4 regions of the Bacillus sp. z50 genome follow, and region 2 is predicted to be linked to each of the others. Evidence: riboswitches for the same ligand, from Rfam matches in the RefSeq annotation. Region 2 holds a riboswitch; each other region holds the start of a gene.

Region 1 (7,399 bases), on a different contig from region 2:
GTCTTCCAGCACTAGCTGAACTAAAATGCCATATGCCACCTTATCACCATGCAAGGCGTGATGAGTTTCTTCAAGTACCGTTAAACCATTGTGAATCGAATGAGCGCCAGCAATTCGACCGTAATAATCACCATAGCCCCCAACCATGCCACCAAACATAATAATCGTTTCCACTACTTTGACGAAATCATCATTTACTTCCCCAGCCTTTGCAGCTTCAACAGCTCCACGGGCGAATTTTAGCAATAAATCCTTACATTCTCTTGCAGCAAAATGAGCAATTTGCAGTGGAACAGTCTTATTATCAATTACAGCCATCTGTACATCCGCTTCGTACCATTTCGCAAGAGTATCTCCAATACCGGCAATTAACATTTCTATTGGAGCATCAACTAAAATTTGCGGCTCCACTAGCACCAGACTGGTACAAACCGGATATATATCATAACGAATGAAAGCTCCGGAATCATCATATATAACGCTTAAAGGCGTCCATGGCGAACAATTAGATGCCAATGTCGGAATGAGAATGGACTGCCTTTCAGTCGCATCGCAAACCGCCTTAACAAGATCGAGTATCTTTCCGCCTCCGACACCTATTACCGCATCCAATGAATGATGCTTGACCAGCTTAGTAACCGCCTCGATTTCGGCAAATGAGCACTCGCCTCCGTACGTATATTCTTCCAATTCTACCTCTGCCATTTGCGGCCAATACGGCTTTACTGCCTCCCAGGACTTTTTCCCACGAACCACAAGAACTCTGCGGAGATTGCGTTCCAGCAGCTTAGCTTCCAATAAATCTAAAGCGTTATCTTTCAAAATATATTCACTTGGAGCACCATGAACTGAAAAAACAGTCATTTTCATCACTCATTTCTATTTGCTGTTAAAAACATTAATAAAGTGGGAAGTGTTATCTTTATATATTCTGTATGTCTAACCTTACACCCGCCATGCTCCTTCTATGGTTTTGTATTGTTTACGAATTAGTTGTTTAATCTAAGGGATATACAGCCTTAGTATTTATACATAAAACAAAGAGAGAACTGGGACATTTTTTCTTATTATTTCATCCATTCAGGCTTGCCGAAGCCGACAAATTCTTCATCGATTATTTTTTCGAATTCATCAGATTCTACCACTGATAAAATATCCTTAGCTAGCTGTGAATCATCATTATTAGCCTTTACTGCCACTAAATTTCGATACGGATCAAGCATATTCTCAAGCGCTAATGCACTTAATAAGTCCATATCTGCAGCTAATGCGAAGTTTCCTGGTACTGCTGATAAATCTGCACTGTCAATAGATCGAGGTAGCTGTCCTGACTCTAGCGGCTGGAATTTTAAGTTTTTCTTGTTTTCGATTATGTCCTTTTCAGAAACTTTAAGGGGTTCTGCATTTTCATCTACTACAATTAATCCTTCATCTTGAAGTGTATTGAATGCGCGAGCTGCATTTACCGGATCATTCGGAATTGTAATCGTCGCTCCGTCCTTCACTTCATCCAAAGATTTATACGTGTTTGAATAAATACCCATCGGCGCAGTCGGTACTTTAATTAACCCTGTCAAATCCATGCTGTTCTCTTTTTCAAAGTTTTCCAAGTAAATAGTATGCTGAAAAAGGTTCGCATCAATATCTCCACCATCTAACGCTTTATTCGGTTGAATATAATCACTGAACTCCACCACTTCTACTTTGTATCCCAATTCTTCCAAGCCTGGCTTGATTGCTTTCGTTGCCATATCACTATAAGGACCAGAAGTAGCTCCAATTTTAATATCCTTTGACTCTGAGCTTGCATCCTCAATGCTTTCATTGCCGCTGCAAGCTGCCAATGTACCTACCACTAAGAATAAAATAAATGCTGTTAACCCCTTTTTCATGAAATAATTCCCCTTTTCTATTATCTTTTATCTATAACTTTTGCGATGAAATCACCGGCAAGTTGGATAACCTGAACCAATACGATTAAAATAATAACAGTTGCAATCATAATGGTATTATCATAGCGATAATACCCATAGCGAATCGCTAAATCACCAATACCGCCACCACCGACCGTTCCTGCCATAGCAGAAAACCCAATCAAGCTAATTAATGTAAGTGTAATACCCGAAATGATACCTGATCTCGCTTCGAGCAATAGTACTTCCTTAATAATCATCCACGGTGTCGCACCAGCTGCTATCGCGGCTTCAATAACACCTTTATCAATTTCTCGTAAAGACGTTTCAACGATTCTCGCAAAAAACGGAATAGCTGCGACTGACAGCGATACGCTAGCAGCTGTTGGTCCAATCGTTGTCTTTACAACAAATTCGGTCAATGGCATAAGAGCAACCAATAAAATAATAAATGGTATTGATCGGACCAAATTGACGACAAATCCTAATATCCTCTGAACCGTTTTGTTTTCCCAAAATAAACCCTTTTCTGTCACATATAATAGAATTCCAACTGGTAAACCAATCACGATTGCGACAGCTAAAGAAATGGAAATCATGTAAATCGTCTGCAAAAATGCTGTGTTAATTTCAGGAATAAGCTCTATAAAGTGGTTGAAATCAAAGCCCATGTTGGAACACCTCCACTTCTGCCTCTCGACTTTCTATATAAGATATCGCTTTATTAATCTCTTCCTTCTGTCCGCGAAGCTCCATGATAAAAATACCTAAAGGCAATTCCTGAATATATTCAATTGAGCCATGAAGAAAATTGCCTTTTACATTAAATTGCTGAAGCGTATCCGATATGACTCCCTCACCGGCAACCGTTCCCCTAAACGTCACCTTGACAATCGGACCCTTGCAACTTTGGTAAATAGCGTCAGGTATATCGAACGAAACAACACTGTTAATGAATTCCTTCGTAAGATCGGCATGGGGTTTAGCAAAAATATCATACACCGAGCCTTCCTCAATGACCTTGCCATCCTGCATAATCGCCATTCGATTACAAATTTCCTTTACTACATTCATCTCATGTGTAATCAACACAATCGTAATATTGAGCTCCTTATTGATTTTTTTCAACAAATTCAATATTGATTTCGTTGTCGTCGGATCTAGTGCTGAGGTCGCCTCATCACAAAGGAGTACTGTCGGGTTATTCGCCAACGCCCTTGCAATCGCTACACGCTGCTTCTGTCCCCCACTTAGCTGCGAAGGATACACTTCACGCTTTTCAGCTAATCCGACCATTTTCAACAGTTCTTCTACTCGGTCTTGTATTTGAGTCTGCGGCACTTTTGCTGCCTTTAAAGAAAAAGCTATATTTTCAAAAACTGTTTTCTGGCTAATAAGATAAAAGTGCTGAAAAATCATCCCGATTTTTAAGCGTGCATGACGCAATTGCTTGCTTCTCAACTTAGCCAGATCAATTCCATCAACTGTGATATTTCCCGATGTTGGACGCTCCAACAAATTAATACAGCGTAGCAGCGAGCTTTTACCTGCTCCTGAGTACCCGACAATCCCGAATATCTCGCCTTTTTTAATTGTTAAGGAAACGTTGTCAACTCCATTTACTATACCGCTTTTAGTTTTGTAAATCTTATTAACATTCTGAATTTTTATCATATGCCAACCTCTATCTCTACACATTTTTTGAAACAAAAATGCCCCTCTCATCTGAAAGGGGCATCGAAATACATCTATCTCGACTTATCTTTCAGAATGTAATACATTCTGCAGGAATTGGCACCTTCCCTATTAAGGGGGTTGCCGGACGTCATAGGGCCTAGTCCCTCGGTCGCTCTCGATAAGCTATAGCTTTATTTGATTTGTTTATGATATTACAGACTTCAGAATAGTCTGTCAACAAAAACCTTTTTGACGTAAACTGTTGAACCGCTTTCATCATTGCAATTTCAATAAAATATTCCAATCCACATACATCGGATTAAAAAACTCCCCATTCTTCTTCGTAGGGCTGAACTGACGATAATGTAAAACTCTACATTTTCGCAAGCCGACTGAATAACACTTTCATCGCTCACTATTTTCATCTGCCAAACAAGCTCATTTAATGTATAGTCTCCACATTTCACATTTTCCGAAAAACAATCATTTCTGAAAAAGCTACCACACCCACTTCATCAAACGTTCCCCTATAATCTATGACTCAGCAAATCTAATAACCATTTACTACCGCTATATTCAAATTCTTTCAGCTCACTATAGACATTTCTAAATAAAGGTTATAGAATTTTATCTATTATTTAAATATTCAAAACTATATTCTCTTCGTAAAGGTGAATTATATGACATATTCAGAACGCTTAAAAAAACTGCCAGTCCAATTTTTTGCAACACTTGTCCTAAAAGTTAACAGCGCTATAGCTGAAGGCAGAGACATTATTAATCTCGGACAAGGAAATCCTGATCAACCTACTCCTGCGCATATCGTCAAAGCCCTGCAAGTGGCGGCTGAAGATGCACAAACTCATAAATATTCTCCATTTCGGGGTTTGGAAGAGTTGAAAGAAGCGGCAGCACAATTTTATCACAAGCAATATGGCGTCGAGGTTGACCCTAAAACTGAAGTTGCCATCCTTTTTGGAACGAAGGCCGGACTAGTTGAGCTACCAATGTGCTTGCTCAACGATGGAGAGCTAATGCTCTTGCCAGACCCAGGCTATCCCGACTATTTATCTGGAGCTGTATTAGCAAACGTAAACTATGAAACTTTTCCACTAACAAAAGATAATCAATTTTTGCCGGATTATGAAAGCATCCCTTTAGAACAAAGGACCCATGCAAAGCTAATGTATTTAAACTACCCAAATAATCCTACCGGAGCTACCGCAGATCATGCTTTTTTTGAAAAAACAGTATCATTTGCAAAAGAAAATAACATTACCGTACTTCATGATTTTGCCTATGGAGCTATTGGCTTTGATGGACAAAAACCTATCAGTTTTCTTGAAACGGAGGGTGCAAAAGAAGTCGGCATTGAAATGTACACACTCTCGAAAACTTACAATATGGCAGGCTGGCGTGTTGGCTTTGCTATCGGAAACCCAGCTATCATCGAAGCACTCAATCTCATTCAAGATCATCTTTACGTCAGCCTCTTCCCTGCTGTACAAAAAGCGGCAATCGCAGCCTTGACAGGGGAGCAATCCTGCGTAGAAGAGCTTATCGAACGCTATGAACGACGACGAAATTCCCTCATTGGCGCTTGCAATAAAATCGGCTGGAAAGTCGAAGCCCCAACTGGTTCATTCTTTGCTTGGCTTCCTGTCCCTGCCGGTTTCAAGAGCGAGAGCTTTGCTGATTATTTGCTTGAAAAAGCAGATGTAGCCGTTGCAGCAGGAAAAGGCTTTGGTGAATACGGAGAAGGCTACATTCGTGTCGGCTTATTAGTAGACGAAAAACGGCTAATAGAAGCTATTGAACGTATTGGAAAGCTAGGAATATTCACTTAAACAACTGCGGTATTGAACTGCTCCCTGTCTAGTAAACAATGAATATAATAAAAGCAGAACCCTGAATTCTAAGGGGTTCTGCCGCTCAATCTCTATTGATAACGTTGTTACAGATGCTATTAACGCCTCTTTTAAAATTCGTTTTTTTAATAATACTATTCTATTTTACTGTGCCCCAAAATGAATCGCCCCATGTGATCAATACAGCGTTCTTTTTTTTTGAGCACAGAAAAACTCCCCATTAGGTAAGCCAGATTTTTCAAACTGTCTTACCTAATGGGGAGCATAAAAAAAGACCGTCAACATGACAGCCTTGATTTTCTGCTATTGACCTGTTAATACAATAGCTACGGTTTACTTATAACTGGATATAGAGAGATTATATTCTCTAATTCTTTAATCAAATCATCTAAATATGATTGATTTGATACAAATTCAAAGGATAATACAGCACCACTTCCTGTCGGATAACAAGTCTCTCCAGACCATTCTATATGCCCCAACTTATCCATTTCACATTCAAAATAAATAAAGCTATCTAAATTTTTCAATATAGCTTTACCCGATAAATCCTTATTCATTAACTTCAAATCATTTAAAAAATCCCTAATGTCATCAGTTCTTAAACTAGCAATAAAATCAACATAATATCCAGGGATTTCAACTTTCACGTTTGAAATAACCCAGTTTCCATCCCAATAATCAAAGCTATTCGGATATTCACGAGCTATGATATCTATTTCTACTTTAGCTTTTTCTCCCAATAGATGGAATTTCATTTTACCACCTCATATTTTATAACTTATTAGCTTTGGTCATCTTGTACTAATCTGTTCCTTTAACCGAATAGCAAAAAAGAGCTGATCAACCAGCCCTTGATATGAAAGTAATACCCTCGTTAGGGAATAAGACTATTTTTCTATAATTATATAATCTTTCGTTTTAGAATATGGAATACCATGTTTGTTAGCAAAATCAACTAATTCTTTGAAAACGTCGTTGGGATTGAAATTTACAATTCGGATGGTAAGTCCTTTTTTAACTTGCATAAAAGCACCTTTGGTATACCAATTGACTCGTTTAAATTTAATCTGTTTTATTTGATGGGGAAATATACTTGTTTTATATAAAGGCCATTTAAAAAACAATATTTGATACGTCAAATAGTCATTATTTATCACAAATTTATATCTGATACATAATAAAACAAGAATAACTAAAGAAAATATCATTTGGAAGTATAATAACCAATCGAAAAAGTCATTTATTGAAATTGTCAATATCATTAATAGCATTATATACCATAATGCTACTCTTTGAGTCTTTGCGAAATAAACCAACTATCTCTCCTCCCTACATGTTCACTTTAACATAAATATCCATACTCCATTGAAATATACTGCCCCTAGCTGCATAGCAAAAAAAGAGCTGATCAGTATTACACCCCAAAAGTCAGATTTCTAACTTATTGGGGTCACTACATCACAGCTCTGATATTGGAGCGGGTACTCCCGATAGTTTCAGTTTATTCTTTCACAAAGAGAGTTAGCATTAGCTAAGTGCTTCTTTTTCCTCAAAGTTTTACTTCAGCTGAGGATTAGCTCTCCCTTTTTCTTAAAAGTTGCAAAGTCCCTTTTTTCTGTTCTTTAAAGTCCTCTAATTGTCTAGGAACATTAGTTACTCCATGATATATTGCATAAAACTCTTCCCACGGTTTTCCATCCAAGCGATAATATTTTTCTAATATATCTATATAAGTAAACAAAGCCTGTTCCACCACAATTTCAGATAGCTCATACTCGCTTGGCAATTCCATATCCAATCTTTCGCATAACAATTTTTGTATTCTCTTTGCATACTTTATCTGTCCCATGGAAACATCTAGCTTCTCATATTCCTCTTTAATGCTCACTTTCATTTGGTTCCCTTCCGATAAAAAGTCGTTACAAATTATACTCTAAT
Region 2 (7,399 bases):
GGATATGATCAGCATTATATTTATTTTAACGATCCCTTAACAGGAATTAAAAATAAAAAAGCACCCTCCGCTGATTTTGAAAAAGCGTGGGTGCAAATGGGAAAACAGGCTATAACCTATAAAGATTAATGGATTGGGTCACTTATCATATCCTTTTCAGCTAATGCCTGGAAAGGATATTTTTCTTCGACATATACAGAGTACCATATCATAAATACCAATACAGTCCATAGTTTACGGCTATTATCCGCTTTACCTGTAACATGATTATTGAACAGATTCATAATGACTTGCTTATCCAGCAAATGATCTGTTTGGCTTTCTTTTATTATTGTAATCGCCCATTCATACATTTCATTTTTTAACCAATGACGGATAGGGACTGGAAAACCAAGTTTCTTACGATTTAATACATGGTCAGGAATGATTCCCTCTGCAGCTTTTCTAAGTATATATTTGGTCGTTCCATGAGCAGTTTTTAAATCAGTTGGAATTCCGGATGCCACCTCAAATACTTTTTTATCAAGGAATGGCACTCGAAGCTCAAGAGAATGTGCCATCGTCATCTTATCAGCTTTTACTAATATATCTCCGCGCAGCCATGTATGAATATCAATATACTGCATTCTGCTCACATCATCATATTCGGGTGTTTCTGCGTAGAACGGATGTGTTATCGTAGTATAATCCAGCTTTGATTTATATAATTTGAATAATTGCCCCTTCTCTTCCTCCATAAACATCTTGGCATTTCCAAGATAGCGTTCTTCAATCGGCGTACAGCCGCGCTCTATAAAACTTTTGCCTTTTACACCTTCAGGCATCATGGCAGCAATTCTTTTTAGCGCTCTTTTCATAAGTACAGGAATTTTATTAAACATGGCTAAGGATTGAGGCTCACGGTAAATATTGTATCCTCCGAATAATTCATCCGCTCCTTCACCTGACAGAACAACCGTTACATGCTTTTGCGCTTCCCTTGCCACGAAATATAAAGGAACACAAGCGGGGTCTGCCAACGGGTCATCCATATGCCACATAATTTTCGGCAGTTCCCTCATATATTCCTGCGGCGATATAATATAGCTGATATTCTCTACCCCAAGCTTGTCAGCTGTTTCTTTAGCTACATCAATTTCACTGAAACCATTCTGTTCAAATCCAACTGAGAATGTTTTAATTCCAGGATGAAATTCTTTAGCTATGGATGCGATGATTGTAGAATCAATTCCACCTGAAAGAAATGAACCAACGGGTACATCACTGCGCATATGCATGCTGATACTGTCATACATCACATCTTGAATTTCTTTAATCCAATCTGGTTCACTGCGCAGAATAGGTTTAAATTCTGCTTTCCAATATTGGCGGATTTCCATAGGTTCTCCAATTTTCTTTGTAAAGCAATGTCCAGGCAATAATTTTTTCACATACTTTGTCATCGTTGCTGGTTCTGGAGTAAATTGGAAGGTAAGATAATGCTGCAGAGACACATGATCCAATTCTTGTTTTTCTATAGCGTGTATAATACTTTTCTTTTCAGAAGCAAAATAGGTCTTATCCCCATCTTCCTTATAAAAAAATGGTTTAATCCCAAATGGATCACGGGCACCAAAAACAGATTTCTCCTGTTTATCCCAAATCACGAACCCAAACATCCCACGAAGCATTTCAACTGCCTTTTCCCCATATTGAACAAATGCCGCCAGGATTACTTCAGTATCTGAATTTGTAGAAAACGCCATGCCTTCCTTTTCCAGCACTACTTTCAATTCCAAGTAGTTGTATATTTCTCCGTTAAAAACAATCCAATAGCGTTCATTTTCATACGTTAAGGGCTGATGTCCACATTCAATATCAATGATGCTTAGTCTTCTGAAACCAAGCTGGATATGTTCATCTATATAATACCCCTCGTCATCTGGCCCTCTATGCGTAATCAAGTCATTCATACTTTTAATTAGTTCTGAATCCTGATTCGCTTGCTGGTGATCATGCATACATCCTACAAATCCACACATTATTATTCACTCACTACCTTTACTTTCGACTGTTTTTCTTTAAAAATATCAAAGGATTAGATTTTAGATATAAGCTAGGGTCCCGACAAAATATGATCCATTATACCCGATATCACAACTTCCTAATATTACCATATTTAGACAAAAAAAGAAAGAGGGGTTATCCCTCTTTCTAGAAATGTTTATGCTGTTTATCTTAGATGTTAGCTTCCGCACGCAGTACTTCCACTTTATCTGTTTTCTCCCAAGGAAGATCTAAATCATTGCGTCCAAAATGTCCGTAAGCTGCTGTTTGTTTATAGATCGGACGTCTTAAATCAAGCATTTTTATGATCCCTGCTGGGCGTAGATCAAAGTTAGCACGTACTAATTCAATTAATTTTTCCTCTTCAATTTTCCCTGTACCGAACGTATCAATAGAAATAGATACTGGTTGCGCTACACCAATCGCGTAAGCCAGCTGAACTTCCGCTTTATCTGCAAGACCTGCTGCTACAATATTTTTAGCTACGTATCTGGCTGCATAGGCAGCAGAACGGTCTACTTTTGTAGCGTCTTTACCAGAGAATGCTCCGCCACCGTGACGTGCGTATCCACCATACGTGTCTACAATGATTTTACGGCCAGTCAAGCCTGCATCCCCTTGTGGACCTCCAATAACAAAACGGCCCGTTGGGTTAATAAAATATTTAGTTTGTTCATCAATAAGGTGAGCAGGAACAACCGGTTTAATTACTTGTTCTTTTAAGTCTTTCTTAATTTGCTCCAGTGTTGTTTCCGCGTCATGCTGAGTAGAGATAACGATTGTATCAATTCTTACCGGATTTTTATTTTCATCATATTCCACTGTGACTTGTGTTTTTCCATCAGGGCGCAAGTATGGAAGAACTTCTTGTTTACGAACCTCAGCCAGCTTTCTAGATAATTGGTGAGCAAGAGAAATAGGAAGAGGCATTAATTCTTCTGTTTCGTTGCAGGCAAAACCGAACATAAGACCCTGATCTCCCGCCCCAATAGCTTCAATCTCTTCATCTGACATCGTGCCTTCTCTTGATTCCAAAGCTTGGTCTACACCTTGGGCGATATCTGCAGATTGTTCATCAATAGAGGTTAAGACAGCGCATGTTTCTGCATCGAAACCATATTTAGCACGTGTATAACCGATCCCTTTGATTGTGTCACGCACAATTTTTGGAATATCCACATAAGTAGAAGTAGTGATTTCTCCCGCTACTAAAACTAATCCAGTGGTAACAGATGTTTCGCAGGCTACCCTCGCATTTGGATCCTTTGCTAAAATTTCATCCAAAATGGAATCAGAAATCTGATCGCAAATTTTATCCGGATGACCTTCTGTTACAGATTCTGATGTAAACAAATGTCTCTTATTAGACATGTATATTTCCTCCTTCAGTTTCCCTGTTTATGGCTACTCATTATCTTTAATTATCTCCTGATTATACGAAAAAAGACCTTTCCCCTTTATAAAGAAAAGAGGAAAGGTCTGAGTCTCAGAAATCTGCCTTTCACTCTCATCGTTCAAGGCATTATAACCTTGCATCAAGTTAGCACCTTTGCGTGATTTCCATTATAAGGAATCAAACTGCAGGTTGCCCCGGCTTCATAGAGCTCGTCTCTCCACCGAGTCTTGATAAGAGTATCCATATCAAATGTATATAATATCTTATCCATCATTTTCTGTCAATAAATAAACAGGAATATATTGTTAAGATAAACCTTTAGCTTCATCCTTTTTCTAAAAGAAGTACAGTCAGAACTTAAAATTCGCATTTCAATTATGATATTGATATAATTAATTTACGAATATTCAAATAAATATACTTTATTATTTATCCATCAATATTGACTAATATCCCTATTCTTTCACCAATGAAAACAATAATAATTATTCTTATATACTATATTAAACCATATTTTTGAAAATTAACACAATTAGTATGGATAAATCGATTAAATGTGTTATACTATTTTCCATATAATATGCTTACCAAAATTCTGGAAAAGGATGATACCTTATGAACAGTGTAGGAGTTTCCAATGAATTGAAACAATTACTTACTCATGATAATATTCACATTCAGCTTTCAGTGCCACAATTAGTTGAAAAAGTATTAACCAGAAAAGAGGGCATCCTCACATCTACTGGAGCGATTAAAGCCGAAACAGGTAAATATACCGGCAGATCTCCAAAGGATAAATATATTGTAGAGGAAGCTGCCACTAAAGATAAAATAGCCTGGGGAAGCGTCAATCAAGCAATATCTGAAGACGCATTCTCTAAATTATATGATAAAGTTATCGATTACCTCGAAAAACGAGATGAATTATTTGTATTTAATGGGTTTGCTGGGGCTGCAACAGACTACCGCCTTCCTATACAAGTAATCAATGAATATGCCTGGCACAATTTATTTGTACATCAGCTGTTTATCCGCCCCACTAAAGAAGAGCTTGAAAATCATTCTCCTGAGTTTACTATTATCTCAGCACCAGGTTTTAAAGCAAACCCTCTCGTGGACGGTACACAATCTGAGACGTTTATCATCATTTCTTTTGAGAAAAAAGTCGTCTTAATTGGAGGCACCGAGTATGCAGGTGAAATGAAAAAATCCATTTTCTCAATCATGAATTACCTGTTGCCTGAGAAAAATGTGTTCTCTATGCATTGTTCAGCAAATGTAGGTTTCGAGGGAGATGTAGCTCTTTTCTTTGGCCTATCCGGCACTGGAAAGACTACTTTATCAGCCGATCCAAATCGCCGCCTTATAGGTGATGACGAACATGGCTGGTCTCCTGATGGTGTATTTAATATTGAAGGCGGCTGTTACGCAAAATGCATCAATCTCACACAGGAAAAAGAGCCTCAAATTTTTAATGCCATACGCTTTGGTTCTGTACTAGAGAATGTGGTTGTAGATGAAGATACGAGAATTGCTGACTATGATAATGGAATGTTAACTGAAAATACCCGGGCAGCTTACCCTATCGAAGCCATGCAGAACATCGTCACACCTAGTATAGCGGGCCATCCCAATACAATCATCTTTTTAACTGCTGATGCTTTTGGTGTTCTGCCTCCAATCAGCAAGTTAACCAAAGAACAGGCAATGTATCATTTTCTAAGCGGTTATACGAGTAAATTGGCAGGAACTGAACTCGGAATCACTTCACCACAGGCTACGTTTTCTACCTGCTTCGGTTCACCATTCTTACCATTGCATCCAACTAAATATGCTGAGATGCTTGGCAAAAATATTGAGGAACATCAAGTTCAGGTATATCTGGTTAATACCGGTTGGACTGGAGGAGAGTATGGGACAGGTAGCCGCATGAAGCTTTCTTATACACGATTGATGATTCAAGCTGCATTGGAAGGAGAACTAGCCAATATCGAAACGGTACAAGACAGAATATTTGGCTTAGCGATTCCTTTACACGTACCTGGAGTACCTGATGAAGTTTTACAGCCGCAGAAAACGTGGAAAGATCCAGAAGCCTATTATGAAAAGGCGAATGAGCTTGCACATAAATTCAGAGAAAATTTCAAGGAATTTAAAAATATCAGTTCTGAAATTGAATCTAAAGGTGGACCAATTACCTTTTAAAGAACTAGCGGTGTCTTAGGAAGCCAAAAAGAAATGGCTTTCCTGAGGCACTATTTTATTTGTCTAAATTTAAAAACAAACCCACCGCCCAATGTAATTCTGGATGAAGGTTTGTTTTCTTTAGTTTCTATTCAATTTAGTTACTGGAATTTAAAGAAATCAACTCATATGTAATGGTTGTGCAGTTATTTTCCCATTCCACTTTTTTTATCCGTGCCGTTCCTCTCGATTCTCCATCCAGAGTTTTTCGGATATCAATCGGAATTTCAATTGGATATAGGCGGTATCCTTCTTTTTTTAGGACGAATAGATTTTCCTCAACCCTTTTTTCATTAGCCTTTGTCACTATAAGAGTATTCAATTCCATTGGCATACCCAATTCTCTCACTCCCCTGCTTCATTTATTTATTTCAATGGTATCATTTGAAGCGGCTTCTTTCATCCATTTCGTTAAATCCGTGACGATTTGCCGATTTATTCTAGGAGGTAGATAATGTGTATAGTCCTTAAGGTACCACACATCGACGCTCTTGCCGAGATCCTGCAGTCTGTTTCTTAATAGATTGGCATGTTCAACCGAAACGTTCTTATCCTTCTCGCCATGAATAATTAGAACATTACATGGTATTTTTTCAATTTCATACAAGGGTGTACGGGCTTTATATTCATCCGGCACCTTGTTTGGCGTACCTCCAATGACCCTTTTCAGCATTCTTCTTAAATCAATTCTCTCTATGTAGGTCAGAACCATATCGGAAACTCCCCCCCACGTGACAAGTGAAGCAGCGTCCTGGCAGTATATAGCTGTCCACAAGGCCATAATCCCGCCTCGAGAAAATCCAAAAATATGGACCTTTTTTGGATTAACCTTGGGATGTTGCTTTAAAAGTTCAAAACCTGCAATAGCATCCCAACGATCTTCTCCTGCAAAATCTTCCTCTCCTTCTCCACCCTGGTTGCCACGATAAAAGGGGGCAAAAACAACAAACCCCTGACTTGCGAATTGAATGATACGCCCTGGACGGACCTTCCCAACATTTTTAATGCCTCCGCGTAAATATAAAAATCCGTCCATTATTTCATCATTTTTTTTTGGCTCAGCTAATAGCCCCTTAACCCTTAACCCATTCGATAAATACGTGACAATATATAGATTTATATCCGGATGTGGCGATGGATATCGACTTCTATCTACGATACTACCTAGCGATGATTTTACTTCATCCATAATCCGGGCTCCTTTACAAAGTTCTATAGGCATTCACACAAATATATACCACACATACAATACGATTAACTACACTTTGGCATACATACTGCCTACTAAGGAGGAAATTCCCTTGAAATATTATCTTAAAACCAGCTTCTTCTGTATGCTGTCCATTCTGCTCATCTTTAGTTTATCGGCCTGTAAAGAAAATAAGTCGACTGAAGAATTGACAAAAGTCAAAGTAGCAGAAGTCACACGCTCTATTTTTTATGCACCTGAATATGTCGCCCTGGCCAAAGGATTTTTTAAGGACGAAGGGCTTGATGTAGACCTGCAGACTGCATGGGGCGGTGATAAGACAATGACTGCTCTACTATCAGGCGGAGCTGATATCGTGCTTGTTGGCTCAGAAACTTCTATTTATGTTCATGGACAAAATTCAAGAGATCCTGTTATTAATTTTGCCCAATTAACTCAAACAGATGGAACTTTTCTTGTATCTAGAGAAAAAATAGAGGAATTTAACTGGAACATGCTAAAGG
Region 3 (7,399 bases), on a different contig from region 2:
CATAAGCGCACTGAAATAAATTGTATAATAACCGCTGCCATTTTGAATACCTTTCCATCCATTTTCCCCGAATTGATTGAGTAGTGTAATAAACGGAAAAATAATAACCATTCCAATAGATGGATATACCTTCAGTTTAAACGCCTGTTCGTTTTTCATGAGGTTTTTTGCGAAATGATAAAAGACTCGTTCTTCTTTATTTCGTAATAGGAACATTGAAAAATGACTGCGTTTCTTTTTCGATAAGGCTCCTGTATGATTAGTTAACTTTTGTAAATACTGCTCAAAGTTTTGAACATTTTTAATATAAATAATGACAGAAACAAGCGGTACAATTACAGCCAAGCTGATTAAGAGAATATATTGCCATGCAAAATTCCCATTTAGTATTACCTCAAAGGGAGCGGCATACCAAATAGGCGCAAGAATATAGCTCCACCAAGTTGGTGTAAATTCTACTTGCCTATCTACAAGGTCAAATATCCTTACCGTTAGTTGATAGCCAACAATCATTAAAATAGACAAGGAGATTTGTACATAACTGATAAAATCCTTTAATTTCTCTCCATCAAAATACTTTAAAATAACCAAGTAGATTAAAGCAGTAAGCAAGACTATCCATATATCAATCAATATAATGACCAGCAAAAATAACAGACTAAAGCCAATTCCTTGAGTAACAATAGCAGCAATGAACGCAGGCGCAATAAAAATAAGGGTTATTGTGCCAAGGTAAATAATAATATGTATCAGCTTTGCCACCGAGACCGTTCTCCCATCAACCGGTCTAGACAATAAAATAGACTGATCCCGTATATCAAGCATTACATGGGAAAAATCAGATATTAAAGATGTCATGATAAAGAACATAAAAATAGCAAACAGCAAACTCATTTGGAAAAAATAATTTTCACCCATAATAATAAAAGGAATCAGGATAAGACCCATAAGCGCATAAACCCATAAGGATTTCAAAAACTGATTAGAATCCTTACCTGTATTTCCAGACCCATCATTCATCAAAGTTGGAACTCTTCTGGCATCCATTGTAAGCTTAACCTGAAGAATTCTTCTCATAACCGGATAATCAATTCCCATCCACTGAAAGAGCTTTTGTCCTCTATCCAACACACGCAAACTCATAAATTTTTTCATCTATTAATCCTCTTTAACAACAGATACAATATCTTCGGCAATTGAACGATGCTGTGTAAAACCAGTTAATTGGTTAAAAATTTCTTCAAGAGTTCCTTCCTTGCCAACATCCTGTAATTCTGCAAAGCTTCCATCTGCAACAATCCTGCCTTCATGCAGTAAAATAATTCGATTGCTAATTTTCTCGACGACATCCATGATATGTGAGGAATAAAAAATAGTTTTTCCCTCGCTTGCCAGCAGTCCAAGCAATTCTTTAATGACCATAACGCTATTCGCGTCGAGACCGCTTAAAGGTTCATCTAAAAATAAAATATCCGGATTATGAAGAAGGCTTGAAATTAATAGAACCTTTTGCTTCATCCCTTTTGAATAACTATTTATTCGTGAATCATACATTTCTTCAATATTTAATAGCCTCATTAGTTTAAAAGCCTTTTGGTCAGCCTGCTCATAAGATAAGCCATAAAGCTCACCTATAAAAGTCAAATATTCACGTGCAGTCAATACATCATATAAATCTGCCAATTCAGGCACATAGCCAATTCTATTTTTATAGGTAATCCTATCCTCAGAAAGCTCTTTATCAAAGACCTTCACTGAGCCTGTATAGTCTGTAAGGAGTCCAAGCAATATTTTAACTGTGGTAGTTTTCCCCGCCCCATTGGGACCTATATAGCCAATAATTTGTCCCTTGTTTACATCAAGATTAATTCCTCGAAGTACTTCTTTCGATCCATAATGCATTTGAAGATTGCTAATAGAAATCACCAGTTCAGCCATTTTCATTCTCCCCAAAGACCCATTTTGGTATAGTATATCAAAACGGGTCGTTAATTTGCATAATTTTCTAATTTATCCTTTTTAGGTATTACTTCTGGAATCCTTCATGATGCACCTAAATGCCTGTAAAGTTCAAATTTCTAATAACCTAAACCGATAATGATTCAAAAGCTTGAATAAGATCATCAATCAAATCATTCGCATGCTCTATCCCAACAGAATAGCGCAGCAAACAATTACAGACTCCATTTTGTGTACGCACTTCCTCAGGGATATCCGCATGTGTTTGTGTAGCAGGGTACGTCATTAAACTTTCTACTCCACCCAGACTTTCAGCAAAAGATATGATGCGAAGGCTTTTTAAAAATGGATTGATCCATTCCTCTGATTTCAGCCGGAACGATATCATCCCCCCTTTACCAGGATAAAGGACATCTGTCACTTCTTCTCTTTCTCTTAAAAATCGGCTGATTATCTTAGCATTTTCCTCATGCTGCCTCATCCTTAGGCTCAATGTTTTCATTCCCCTCATCACAAGCCAGGAGTCAAATGGCGGCAGTACAGCGCCTGTTGCATTTTGATATTCTTCTAGGCGCGCACCAACCTCTTTACTCTTTGAGACAATTAATCCAGCCAATACATCATTATGTCCTGCTAAATATTTGGTGGCACTGTGGACAACAATATCTGCTCCCTGCTCAATCGGTCTTTGCAAAATGGGTGTATAAAACGTATTATCCACAAGGAGCAGTAGATTGTTAGATTGGGTCAGTTGAGCAATTTCTTTAATATCCATTTCCTGCATAAGCGGATTTGTCGGTGTTTCTATAAAGAAGGCCTTCGTATTTTCCGTAATGGATTCAGCGAAATCTTCATATGTATGGCAATAGTTAAATTTGATGCCATACGTCTTCCATATTTGCTCAAATAACCGATATGTCCCTCCATACAGATCGGCAGAGACGGCTATTTCATCACCTGGAGAAAATAAACATAGCAATGAGTGAATGGCAGCCATACCTGAACTAAAGGCAAATCCCTGTTTACCACCCTCTAGCTCGGCAATTGCTTCCTCTAATAATTTTCTGGTTGGGTTTCCTGTTCTTATGTAATCAAACCCTGTTGATTCCCCTATTCCGTTATGGCGATAGGCTGTGGAAAAATAAACTGGCGGATTAACAGTACCTGTTTGTGTTTCACTTCGATTGCCTATTTGAGCTAAGAGTGTTTCGATTTTAACTGTTGTCATATGTATGACCCCTCTCTCTTTATTAATCCCCGAAATACAGTTACTCTGATTTACCTTCATCCGGCTCTAATTTGCCATCAAAGTTACGAATTACTTACATCCACTCATTTTCCCAGTGAATAAAAATATGCTTAAAAACGAAAAAAGTCTTCAAGAAGAAGACTTTTCATTAGAGTGAGTCCCTTCTTATCGGCCAGGAATGATTGTTCCTGCAGGAATTAGCACCTTTCCATATTGGCGGTTGCTGAGACTTCACAGGGCCTGTCCCTCCATCTCTCTTGATAAGATTTTTCAGAATATTTATTTAACTATAAATTTACAGTCCTACTGCTAAAAAAGCAAGTTATTTCTGCCTTTATTGTCCAACTTTTTAACAAAGGTATATAATAAATCTATACATAAAAAGGAGTGATTCGGAACCATGAAAGCCAATGGCCAGGAAATTTTCCAGTACATAAAAGACCTTGTATCCATTCCAAGTCCGAGCGGCTATACAACGGAAGTAATTGATCATGTAGCACAGTTTTTACAATCTCAAGGAATACCTGCAGTAAAAACAAATAAAGGTGCCCTATTGGCAACAATCAAGGGACAGGATGATTCAAAGCACCGTTTTCTAACAGCCCATGTAGATACATTAGGTGCTATGGTGAAAGAAATCAAACCAAGCGGGCGTTTAAAATTATCGATGATCGGCGGATTTCGTTGGAATTCTGTTGAAGGCGAATATTGTAAAATCCATACAGCTGAAGGTAAAACGTTTACAGGGACGATTCTTTTAAATCAAACTTCTGTCCATGTTTATCAGAAAATGGGAGATATTAAACGCGAGGATGCAACGATTGAAGTTCGAATTGATGCTGTGACAAAAAGCAAGACGGATACAGAAGGTCTAGGTATTTCTGTAGGTGATTTTGTTTCCTTCGAGCCCCGTGTTGAACTGACAGACAATGGATTTATTAAATCCCGTCATTTAGATGATAAAGCGAGTGTCGGCATACTGATGTATATCATTAAACAGTTAAAAGAAGAAGGCATCACTCTCCCCTATACGACCCACTTCTTAATTTCAAATAATGAAGAAATAGGCTATGGCGGAAACTCCAACATTCCTGCTGAAACTGTTGAATACCTGGCTGTAGATATGGGAGCAATTGGAGAAGGACAATCTACGGATGAATACAGTGTTTCCATTTGTGCAAAAGATTCTAGCGGACCCTATCATTATGGCCTGCGTCAGCATTTAGTCGAATTGGCAAAGCAACACAAGATTGATTACCGTGTAGATATATATCCTTTTTACGGATCTGATGCTTCTGCTGCCATCCGTGCCGGCTATGATATCATACACGGATTAATTGGACCCGGCATTGATGCTTCACATGCTTTTGAAAGAACCCATATCAGCTCTATTGAACATACTGCCCAGTTAATCTGGAATTACTTACAATCAGAATTAGCCTAATTTCATACTAAACGTTAACCCATCACCATTTAAGTGATGGGTTTTTATTATAATAACCGTTTGATTTTTCCATAAGCAGCCTTGGCTTCAGCATATCCTTGATTGTACAGCTTTTTCAGCTTTTTAGGGTTACGCTCAACACGGCTGACATCTGATTTCACTAATGGACGAATAATGACGACAAGTCCCTTTTCTTCTTGTTCCTCCAAATAGCGGATCGTGTCATTGTAAACGATATGCCGTTTGCGAAGAGCCTTTAGCAGCCCTTGATAGTTCTTATATTTTCTTTTTCCAAGCCAATCAAGCGACGATGCTTTCATATAGCCTTTATTCCCAGTAAGCACAACGATATTTTTCGTATTCCCGTCTGCTTGAGATTTTTGTATCGGTATTGGATCGGCAACACCGCCATCCAGCAGCATTCTTCCATCATAAGAGATTTCCGGAGCAAAAAAAGGAATCGAACTGGATGCGCGCAGAATCGTTGTAATATCTTTTATTAGGTGCTCTTTTCTATAGTATACAGGTTCGCCTGTTACGCAATCTGTAACACCCACGACAAACTGTTCCTTTGCTTCACAAAAAGCCTTTATATCAAATGGGACCAGTTCATTTGGAATTTTATCAAAAATAAAGTCCATTCCAAATAATTCACGTTTCTTCAGAAAACGTTTATAGGATAGGTATTCCGGGTGTGAGACATAATCGATATTCGCCGCATAATTACGGTCTATTTGCCGTGCAATATAAGAAGAGCCATTACATGCACCAGCTGAAACACCAATTGTATATGGCACATATATATCCTGTTCCATCAAATACCTCAGAACTCCAGCTGTATATAGCCCTCTCATTCCGCCACCCTCTAGAACCAGGCCTGTATTATGCATAACAAGTAAACTCCTTCCCCAGAGAATCCTTATTATTTTGCCATGACCCTTCTTAAATAATTACACGTTTTAAAACTATTTCAGGGAATTTTTTACTATCCTATTGACAGTTTTAGTGTATTAACTGTATAGTACACATATCAAGTGTATGAACTACATAGTACACACACTAATAATTGGTTAAAAAGCCATAGGAGATGAATTAATGAACATCATCTTTAATAACCGGGATCCTGTATATTTACAAGTTGTCCGTTACTTCAAAGAACAAATAGCGACCGGTCGGCTTGCAAGCGGAGAGGAGATTCCTTCTCGACGTGAGCTTGCCAATCTTCTAAAAATAAACCCCAATACTGCTCAAAAAGCGTATAAGGAAATGGAGGAACAGGGATTGATTCACACAGAAAGAAATTTCCCAAGCCGGGTCACAACCGACAAGGTCATATTGTCAAGCGTTCGTCAGGAACTCATTGTTGAAGCCGTTGATACCTTTGTTCAGGCAATTAAACCGATTCAATTACCAGTAGATGAACTGTTGAGTATTGTCAAAGAAAAATATAATGCGGAACAAGAGTAAGGAGGGGATTTCATGTTAGAAGTAAAAAATGTAACGAAAAAATTTGGAAGAAAAAACGTATTGGATGATGTATCATTCACAGCCAACAAAGGGGAAATCACGTGTTTAATCGGTATAAACGGTGTAGGTAAAACAACGATTATGAAATCCATCATGGGCCTTACTCCTATTGATGGTGGAGAAATTCTTATAAACGGAACTAAAAGAACGAAGGATACGTATGAGAAAATCACATTTATTCCAGATACGTTCACGATGCTTTCGAACTTCACCATTATGCAGGCAATGGATTTTATGAATGATTTTTATGAGAGTTGGAACCAAGATCGCGCCGATGAATTATTGAGCTTTTTCAAATTGGATGAAAACATACGGATTTCAACATTATCTAAAGGAAATACCGCGAAAGTGAATTTGTTATTGGGATTGGCTCTGGATGTTGATTATGTTCTTATGGATGAACCATTCTCCGGTATCGATATTTTTAGCCGTGAACAAATAGCAGATGTCTTTACAAGCCACCTGATTGAAGACCGCGGTGTTATCATCACAACCCATGAAATCAACGATATTGAGCACCTCATTGATAAAGTTGTTTTGTTAAATGACGGAGTCGTTTATAAAGAATTTAATGCAGAAGAAGTTCGAAATAACGAAGGTAAGTCTGTCGTAGATGTAATGAGAGAGGTGTATAGAGGATGAATCGCTTTTTTAAGCTTGTGAATGTGGAGTTAAATCGATTTACAAAAATTTTATTTGGATTGATTATTGCTGTTTTTATTATACAAGTTGCCGGGTTAATCATTGAAGCTAACATCTACATGAGTGACGCTAATAAATCATTAACGAATGGTGTCCCTATAGAAGTCTTTATTGAAGAATTTGGTTATTATGGCATGGACAATTATGTGAATTCTATTTGGTTTAATGGTCCGATTGCCTTATGTGCAGGTGCCATCTTCTTATATATCTTTCTAATTTGGTACCGTGACTGGTCAGGTAAAGGATCCTTTATCTATCGTTTATTAATGATTCCTACATCAAGAATGAATATTTATTTTTCGAAATTAACAGCTATAATGCTACTTGTACTCTCACTAGTATCTATCCAATTGATACTCCTTCTAATTGAATCAAAAATTTTGAAATGGTTTATATCAGCGGATTATTTACATGAGGTATCGATTGGCAGCTTAATCAAGGGATCTCAATTTATTACGGTTATTCTCCCATCTACCTTCACAGAATTCGTTTTATATTATGGTGCAGGATTTATTGCT
Region 4 (7,399 bases), on a different contig from region 2:
AATCTCAACCGATTAGACGATTGTTAAGTGGCTAACTGGAGGCATTTATTATAGTAAAAGAAGCTCCTCGTTATTTAATTTAAAAATTCTGAATAATCAATTGACTCATATTTTTCCATATGCTATAGTTTTAACAACTTAATACTTGGTTCTTATCAAGAGAGGTGGAGGGACTGGCCCGTTGAAGCCCGGCAACCGGTATTTATATAATACACGGTGCCAATTCCAGCGGATATAAATCCGGGAGATAAGGAGAGATGGAAAATGCCTGCCTCTTCTTGTGAAGAGGTTTTTTTCATTTACTCACTTCTCTATTTAAAATGAAATGGAGAGATGTAGAATGGCAAATGAAGAAAAGAAGTATCGGTTTGAAACAGTAGGTATACACGGAGGATTGCAGCAGGATTCGGTAACTGGAGCGAGAAGCGTGCCGATTTACCAGACGAATGCTTATTTATTTAAAGACACAGATCATGCTGCGGATTTATTTGGATTAGCTGAAACTGGCTATATTTATACTAGAATCCATAATCCAACTTCAAGTGTATTCGAAGAACGTATAGCAGAATTAGAAGGTGGCATTGGAGCTTTAGCGGTATCAAGTGGTGCTGCAGCTATAACACTCTCAATCCTAAATATTGCGGGAGCAGGTGATGAAATTATCTCTGCGTCCACTCTATACGGCGGAACCTACAATTTATTTGCCAATACTCTCCCTAAGTATGGTATTAACGTAAGGTTCGTGGATCCAAGTGACACTGAAAATTTTAGAGAAGCGATTACATCAAAGACCAGAGCTATTTTTGGAGAAACGATTGGAAATCCAAGCCTGCAGGTTCTTGATATTGAACGGGTGGCGGAAATTGCTCATGAAGCTGGAATTCCGTTAATCATTGATAATACATTTGCAACTCCTTATTTATCCCGTCCGATTGAGTTTGGAGCGGATATCGTCGTACACTCAGCTACGAAATGGCTGCTTGGAAATGGAACCACATTAGGCGGGGTCATAGTCGATGGAGGGAAGTTTGACTGGAATTCATCTAAATTTCCGGGCTTTACTGAACCCGATCCAAGCTATCATGATCTGATTTACAGTGAAGCAATTGGTGCAGCAGCATTTATTGTGAAGGCCAGAGTTCAGCTGTTGAGAGATTTAGGTCCATCCTTAAGCCCGTACAATGCCTTTCAATTTATTCTCGGATTGGAAACTCTGCATGTGAGGATGAAGGAGCATGTAGCCAATACGAGATTAATAGTTGACTATTTAAAACAGCATCCGGCTGTATCGTGGGTCTTGTATCCAGGAGATTCAGATCACCCTGATTACGAAAAAACGAAGAAATATTTACCCAAAGGTGCTGGAGCAGTCGTTGTTTTTGGAATAAAGGGTGGACGTGAGGCAGGTAAAAAACTGATTGATTCCGTTGAACTGTGGTCCCATGTGGCCAATGTGGGAGATGCAAAGAGCCTAATTATCCATCCGGCAAGCACGACTCATCAGCAACTAAGTGAAGAGGGATTAAAAGCATCAGGTGTACAGGAGGATTTAATCAGACTGTCTGTTGGAATTGAACATGCAGAAGATCTAATTGAAGAATTGGAGCTTGCGATTGAAAAAGCAACAGGTATAGCTTCCACTGAGGTGGTTGTGAAATAAATATTGAACATGCTATGCAGACTTTGGTGTTGACAGTTCTTTCTTCAACATGATAGGATAGCAAACAGTTAGATTTAATTGAATAGTTTAAGTACTCTTATCAAGAGAGGCCGAGGGAAGTGCCCTTTGACGCCCGGCAACCGGCAATCATTTATGATTGAAAAGGTGCCAATTCACACAGGATAATAAATCCTGGGAGATGAGAGAAAGGAACATGTTATAAATAAATCATGCCTTTCTGCCTCCGCAGAAAGGCATTTTTGTTTAACTGAAGTTATTCTTTAATTATAGGTTGATAGAAAGAGCAGGTGAACTTTTCATGATTACATTACGTGATGTATCGAAGACCTTCTCAGGAACATTTAAACGTTCATCAGCTGTCAAAGCAGTGGATCAAGTCTCATTATCTATTGAAAAAGGCGAGATCTTTGGAATTATTGGGTACAGCGGTGCGGGAAAAAGTACCCTCATTAGAATGCTGAACGGTTTAGAGAAGCCAACAGAAGGCAGTGTCTTGGTGGCAGGCAAAGATATGGCTGCTATAAAAGGCGCTGAATTAAGAAAAGCCAGAATGGAAATAAGTATGATTTTTCAACACTTTAATCTCCTCTGGTCAAGGACAGTCAGCGAAAATATAGAGTTTCCTTTAGAAATTGCGGGCGTACCAAGCAAGGTACGTAAAGAAAGAGTGAAGGAACTGGTAAGTCTGGTAGGATTAGATGGCCGTGAAAATGCTTATCCATCTCAGTTGAGCGGCGGTCAGAAGCAGCGGGTCGGTATAGCGCGCGCATTAGCGAACAATCCACAGGTTCTTCTTTGTGACGAGGCGACATCAGCACTTGATCCTCAGACTACAGACGATATTTTGGATTTGCTCGTTGATATAAATAAAAGACTTGGCTTGACAATCGTATTAATTACACATGAAATGCATGTTATTCGTAAAATCTGTCATCGCGTTGCTGTGATGGAGATGGGGAAAGTGGTCGAGAGCGGAAAAGTACTTGATGTATTTAAAAAACCAAATGCTCCGATTACTAAACGATTTGTACAGCAAGTGACTGAGCCAGAAGAAACGAAAGAGACGATTGAGCATTTGCTTGCTGAATATCCGACGGGGAAAGTTGTACAATTATCCTTTATTGGCGAATCAGCTGAAACCCCTGTTTTATCAGAGGTTATCCGCTCTTACAAAATCAATGTAAACATATTACAGGGTAAAATTTCGCAGACTCAGCACGGGTCCTATGGAACGTTATTTATTCATGTAGACGGTGATGCTGCTGAAGTGGCGAAAGCGATTGACTATCTCCACAATCAGGAAATTGGTGTGGAGGTGATTTCAGAATGATGGAAACATTATTACCAAATGTAGTTTGGGAACGAATTTATGAAAAGACATGGGAAACCTTGTATATGACAGGTGTCTCATTAATCGCAACTTTTTTCCTTGGAATTATATTGGGTCTGCTATTATTCTTGACCTCAAAGGGGAATATGTGGGAAAACAAAGTGATTTACGGAATTGTAGGTGCTTTCGTTAACATATTCCGTTCCATTCCATTCATTATTCTAATCGTGTTGTTAATTCCTTTCACAAAGGCATTAGTAGGAAGTATTATCGGTGTCAATGCGGCTTTGCCAGCTTTAATTATAGGTGCTGCTCCATTCTATGCGCGAATGGTTGAGATTGGATTGCGTGAAATTGATAAAGGTGTAATCGAAGCAGCAAGATCGATGGGGGCCACTTCCTTTACAATCATATGGAAGGTGCTAATTCCTGAATCTCTGCCTGCACTTGTTTCTGGTATCACAGTTACGGCAATTGCGCTTGTAGGTTATACAGCGATGGCAGGTATGATTGGTGCGGGCGGACTTGGAAACCTTGCCTATTTGGAAGGGTTTAGCCGCGGACAGACAGATGTCACGATTGTTGCTACTATTTTAGTATTGATTATTGTGTTTATTCTCCAATTTATTGGAGATTTTATAACAAGAAAATTAGATAAGCGCTAGGGAGGAAACCAAAGTGAAAAAGTTATCGTTCATACTTGTTTTAGGATTAACCCTATTATTGGCAGCCTGCGGTGGATCAGGAGATGAATCCAATTCCGGGGACAAAGAACTAAAAACGATTAAAATTGGCGCATCAAATGTTCCACATGCAGAAATATTGGAAGAAGCAGCAACTCTTCTTGAAGAAAAAGGTATTAAACTTGAAGTTGAAGTATTTACAGACTATGTAATGCCGAATAAAGCATTGGAAGATGGCTCAATTGACGCTAACTATTTCCAACACATCCCTTATTTTGAGAGTCAAGTGAAGGATAATGGGTATGATTTCGCCAATGCAGGCGGAATCCATATTGAACCGATTGGTGTTTATTCTAAAAAATACGACAGCCTGGATGACCTACCAAAAGGCGCAAGCATCATTATGAGCAGCTCAGTAGCTGATCATGGACGTATGTTATCTATGCTGGAAACAGAAGGCTTAATAAAGCTAAAAGAAGGCATTGATAAAACTAAAGCAACTGTGGATGATATTGCGGAAAATCCGAAGAATTTAAAGTTTAAAACGGATATTGAAGCACCTATGCTTACGCAGGTTTACAATAATGATGAAGGCGATGCAGTACTGATTAATTCCAACTATGCCATTGAAGCGGATCTTGTACCAGCTGAGGATGCGATTGCATTGGAAAGTGCTGATAATAATCCATACGTAAACATTATTGCTGTTAGATCTGAGGATAAGAATAAGGAAGAAATTAAAACATTGGTTGAAGTTCTTCATTCTAAAGATATCCAGGATTTCATTAATGAAAACTACAAAGGGTCCGTTATCCCATCAAATAAATAATAGACAAAAAAGGTGCAGCTATTCATTTAGCTGCACCTTTTTTATCATATAATAGGTGTATTATAAGATGCTTTTCCAATGAATTATTTTCTTCTCTGGTATTATTTTTCAGGATAATCAAGGATTTCCTAGAAGAAATACGCAATATCACTTTTAAGATGTGCTCAGTGTGGTATATAGACTTTGAGGGTTCTTCTGCAAAGTGATACCCTTATTATAATAAATGGAAAGGAATGATTCATTATCTTTGACAATCAGTTACAGCTTAGAGTAACAGATGAAATGGAAAAAGCGATGAGGCAGGCACATGGAGTTGGCTATGAAGTTTACAGTCAGAATCTTGAAGTGCGTATGAAAGTAGAAGAGAAGCGTGAACGTAGTTATATGAAGAGTAATCAAATCTTAAATGATGTGAATAGAAGAGTACATGGGTAAATGAATCAAGTGATAAAGTGAATAATTCTAAAAGTGATAATCATAAAAACAGGTAGCGGAAGAAAAATCAATTTCTCCTTCTACCTGTTTTTATGTTTTCAATTAGTGCAAAAATGTTACTGCCGTCTTTAAAATCAGGGTGGTTGGTAAAGATCATGCTGGTTCTTTTCTTTCGTGAAAATTAACATTATAATGTCAGTAAAGCTAAGTATTATGTTAAAATATTATGTCCATTTTATGTAATTTTCTCGTTTCAAAAAGTTGAATCTAGATTTGATTTGTTATAAGATTGTAATGAGAATAAATTGAGAATAGAAATAATCTAAAACTTTAGATGACTATATATTGGAGGTATAAGAATGGCTGGTTCAGTTCTTACAATTAAAGATTTACATGTTTCAATAGAAGGTAAAGAGATTCTTAAAGGGGTAAACCTTGAAGTTAAAGGTGGAGAAATCCATGCAATTATGGGGCCAAATGGTACAGGAAAATCTACATTGTCATCTGCTATCATGGGTCACCCAAAATATGAAGTAACAAGTGGTTCCATCACAATGGACGGTGAAGATGTTCTTGAAATGGAAGTTGACGAACGTGCTCGTGCCGGTCTATTTTTAGCAATGCAATACCCAAGTGAAATTACTGGGGTTACTAATGCCGACTTCATGCGTTCTGCTATTAACAGTAAACGTGAAGAAGGAGACGAAATTTCCTTAATGAAATTCATTAAAGAAATGGATAAAAAAATGGATCTATTAGAAATGGATCAAGATATGGCTCAACGTTATTTAAATGAAGGCTTTTCCGGCGGTGAAAAGAAACGTAATGAAATCCTTCAATTATTAATGCTGCAACCAGCCATTGCGATTCTTGATGAAATCGACTCCGGTTTAGATATTGATGCGCTGAAAGTTGTTTCCAAAGGAATCAACCAAATGAGAAACGAAGATTTTGGCTGCCTAATGATTACTCACTATCAACGCTTATTGAACTACATTACTCCAGATTATGTTCACGTAATGATGCAAGGTAAAATCGTGAAATCCGGTGGAGCAGAACTAGCGCAACGCTTAGAAGCAGAAGGATATGACTGGATTAAAAAAGAATTAGGTATTGAAGACGAAACAGTAGGAATTGAAGCATAAGCAATAGGAGGATCGTTATGACAATCGAAACTACATTACTCGAAAAAGATGTTGTATCATCTTTTTCAAAAGCACATAGTGAGCTTGCCTGGCTTGAAAGCTTCCGTTTAGACGCCCTTTCTGCCTCAGCTGAGCTACCTATGCCGAGACCTGATAAAACGAAGATTGATAAATGGCAATTAGAGGATATGAAAGTGAACTCCGTTGCAAGCGAGACATTTACATCTATTGATGAACTTGCTGAAGACGTGAAAAAGCTGATCAATCCTGATGAGAACAGAAGTTTGTATGTACAACGAAACAATACAGCTGCTTATTTGACAGTATCTCAGGAACTTAAAGATAAAGGTGTTATTTTTACAGATATCAGGACTGCTGCTAAAGAACATCCTGAACTTTTGCAAAAATACTTCATGACTACAAGTGTTCCTGTAAAAACGAATAAGCTTACAGCTTTACATGCAGCACTCTTTAATGGTGGAGCTTTTCTTTATATCCCACGCAACGTGGTTATTGAAGAACCCATCCAGGCTATCTTCATGATTGATAATGCTGAGACTGAATTATATAATCACGTACTTGTTGTTGCTGAAGAGAGCAGCTCCGTAACGTACGTTGAAAACTATATTTCATTGGTTGACGGCAAAGAGACTATTGGAAATATCATTTCTGAGGTTATCGTCGGCAACAATGCGGTCGTTAAATATGGTGCAGTTGATACATTATCTAAAGATATGAAAACCTATGTAAACCGTAATGCATATGTAGGAAATGATGGACGAGTGGAATGGGCATTGGGCTTAATGAACGATGGTAATACTATTTCAGAGAATATTACAAACCTACATGGTAATGGTTCATATGGTGATACTAAAACAGTAGTGGTTGGTACTGGTAAACAAACTCAAAACTTTACAACTAAAGTTGTTCATTTTGGTAAAAACTCAAATGGATATATCCTGAAGCACGGTGTTATGAAGGATGAAGCATCCTCCATTTTTAATGGTATCGGTAAGATTGAACATGGTGCCACTAAAGCTGATGCTGTACAGGAATCCAGAGTATTAATGCTTAGTCCGAAAGCACGTGGGGATGCAAACCCTATTCTGTTAATTGATGAAGATGATGTAACAGCTGGACACGCAGCTTCTGTAGGCCGTGTGGATCCAATTCAGCTTTATTATTTAATGAGCAGAGGGATCAGTAAAACAGAAGCAGAACGTTTAATTATCCATGGGTTCCTTGCCCCAGTAGTAAATCAATTACCTGTTGAAGCTGTTAAAAAGCAGTTGACTG

What was found. A riboswitch is a leader RNA that binds a small molecule or an ion and turns the genes downstream of it on or off. The one in region 2 is predicted to bind S-adenosylmethionine.
Region 1: linked by a shared signal. The riboswitch ahead of AC4G3N_RS13870 (methionine ABC transporter ATP-binding protein) and the one ahead of metK (methionine adenosyltransferase) in region 2 are both predicted to bind S-adenosylmethionine.
Region 3: linked by a shared signal. The riboswitch ahead of AC4G3N_RS04165 (methionine biosynthesis PLP-dependent protein) and the one ahead of metK (methionine adenosyltransferase) in region 2 are both predicted to bind S-adenosylmethionine.
Region 4: linked by a shared signal. The riboswitch ahead of AC4G3N_RS11870 (methionine ABC transporter ATP-binding protein) and the one ahead of metK (methionine adenosyltransferase) in region 2 are both predicted to bind S-adenosylmethionine.

What each region holds. Positions count from the first base shown of each region.
Region 1 covers NZ_JBZFQL010000004.1:243,873-251,271, forward strand. The annotation lists gene AC4G3N_RS13855 (iron-containing alcohol dehydrogenase family protein) at 1-864, opposite strand, end outside; gene AC4G3N_RS13860 (MetQ/NlpA family ABC transporter substrate-binding protein) at 1,068-1,892, opposite strand; gene AC4G3N_RS13865 (methionine ABC transporter permease) at 1,913-2,584, opposite strand; gene AC4G3N_RS13870 (methionine ABC transporter ATP-binding protein) at 2,574-3,587, opposite strand; SAM riboswitch class I at 3,669-3,775, opposite strand; gene AC4G3N_RS13875 (pyridoxal phosphate-dependent aminotransferase) at 4,271-5,437, shown strand; gene AC4G3N_RS13880 (WapI family immunity protein) at 5,785-6,216, opposite strand; gene AC4G3N_RS13885 (hypothetical protein) at 7,035-7,355, opposite strand.
Region 2 covers NZ_JBZFQL010000006.1:226,629-234,027, forward strand. The annotation lists gene AC4G3N_RS16550 (C39 family peptidase) at 1-129, shown strand, start outside; gene asnB (asparagine synthase (glutamine-hydrolyzing)) at 126-2,021, opposite strand; gene metK (methionine adenosyltransferase) at 2,218-3,417, opposite strand; SAM riboswitch class I at 3,551-3,679, opposite strand; gene pckA (phosphoenolpyruvate carboxykinase (ATP)) at 4,058-5,647, shown strand; gene AC4G3N_RS16570 (DUF2584 domain-containing protein) at 5,784-6,026, opposite strand; gene AC4G3N_RS16575 (alpha/beta hydrolase family protein) at 6,045-6,875, opposite strand; gene AC4G3N_RS16580 (ABC transporter substrate-binding protein) at 6,988-7,399, shown strand, end outside.
Region 3 covers NZ_JBZFQL010000001.1:883,163-890,561, forward strand. The annotation lists gene AC4G3N_RS04155 (ABC-2 family transporter permease) at 1-1,155, opposite strand, end outside; gene AC4G3N_RS04160 (ABC transporter ATP-binding protein) at 1,159-1,944, opposite strand; gene AC4G3N_RS04165 (methionine biosynthesis PLP-dependent protein) at 2,087-3,187, opposite strand; SAM riboswitch class I at 3,371-3,475, opposite strand; gene AC4G3N_RS04170 (M42 family metallopeptidase) at 3,609-4,652, shown strand; gene AC4G3N_RS04175 (patatin-like phospholipase family protein) at 4,700-5,542, opposite strand; gene AC4G3N_RS04180 (GntR family transcriptional regulator) at 5,748-6,119, shown strand; gene AC4G3N_RS04185 (ABC transporter ATP-binding protein) at 6,132-6,821, shown strand; gene AC4G3N_RS04190 (hypothetical protein) at 6,818-7,399, shown strand, end outside.
Region 4 covers NZ_JBZFQL010000003.1:527,793-535,191, forward strand. The annotation lists SAM riboswitch class I at 150-254, shown strand; gene AC4G3N_RS11865 (O-acetylhomoserine aminocarboxypropyltransferase/cysteine synthase family protein) at 341-1,660, shown strand; SAM riboswitch class I at 1,755-1,866, shown strand; gene AC4G3N_RS11870 (methionine ABC transporter ATP-binding protein) at 1,980-3,011, shown strand; gene AC4G3N_RS11875 (methionine ABC transporter permease) at 3,008-3,676, shown strand; gene AC4G3N_RS11880 (MetQ/NlpA family ABC transporter substrate-binding protein) at 3,690-4,523, shown strand; gene AC4G3N_RS11885 (YuzK family famiily protein) at 4,806-4,958, shown strand; gene sufC (Fe-S cluster assembly ATPase SufC) at 5,318-6,103, shown strand; gene sufD (Fe-S cluster assembly protein SufD) at 6,121-7,399, shown strand, end outside.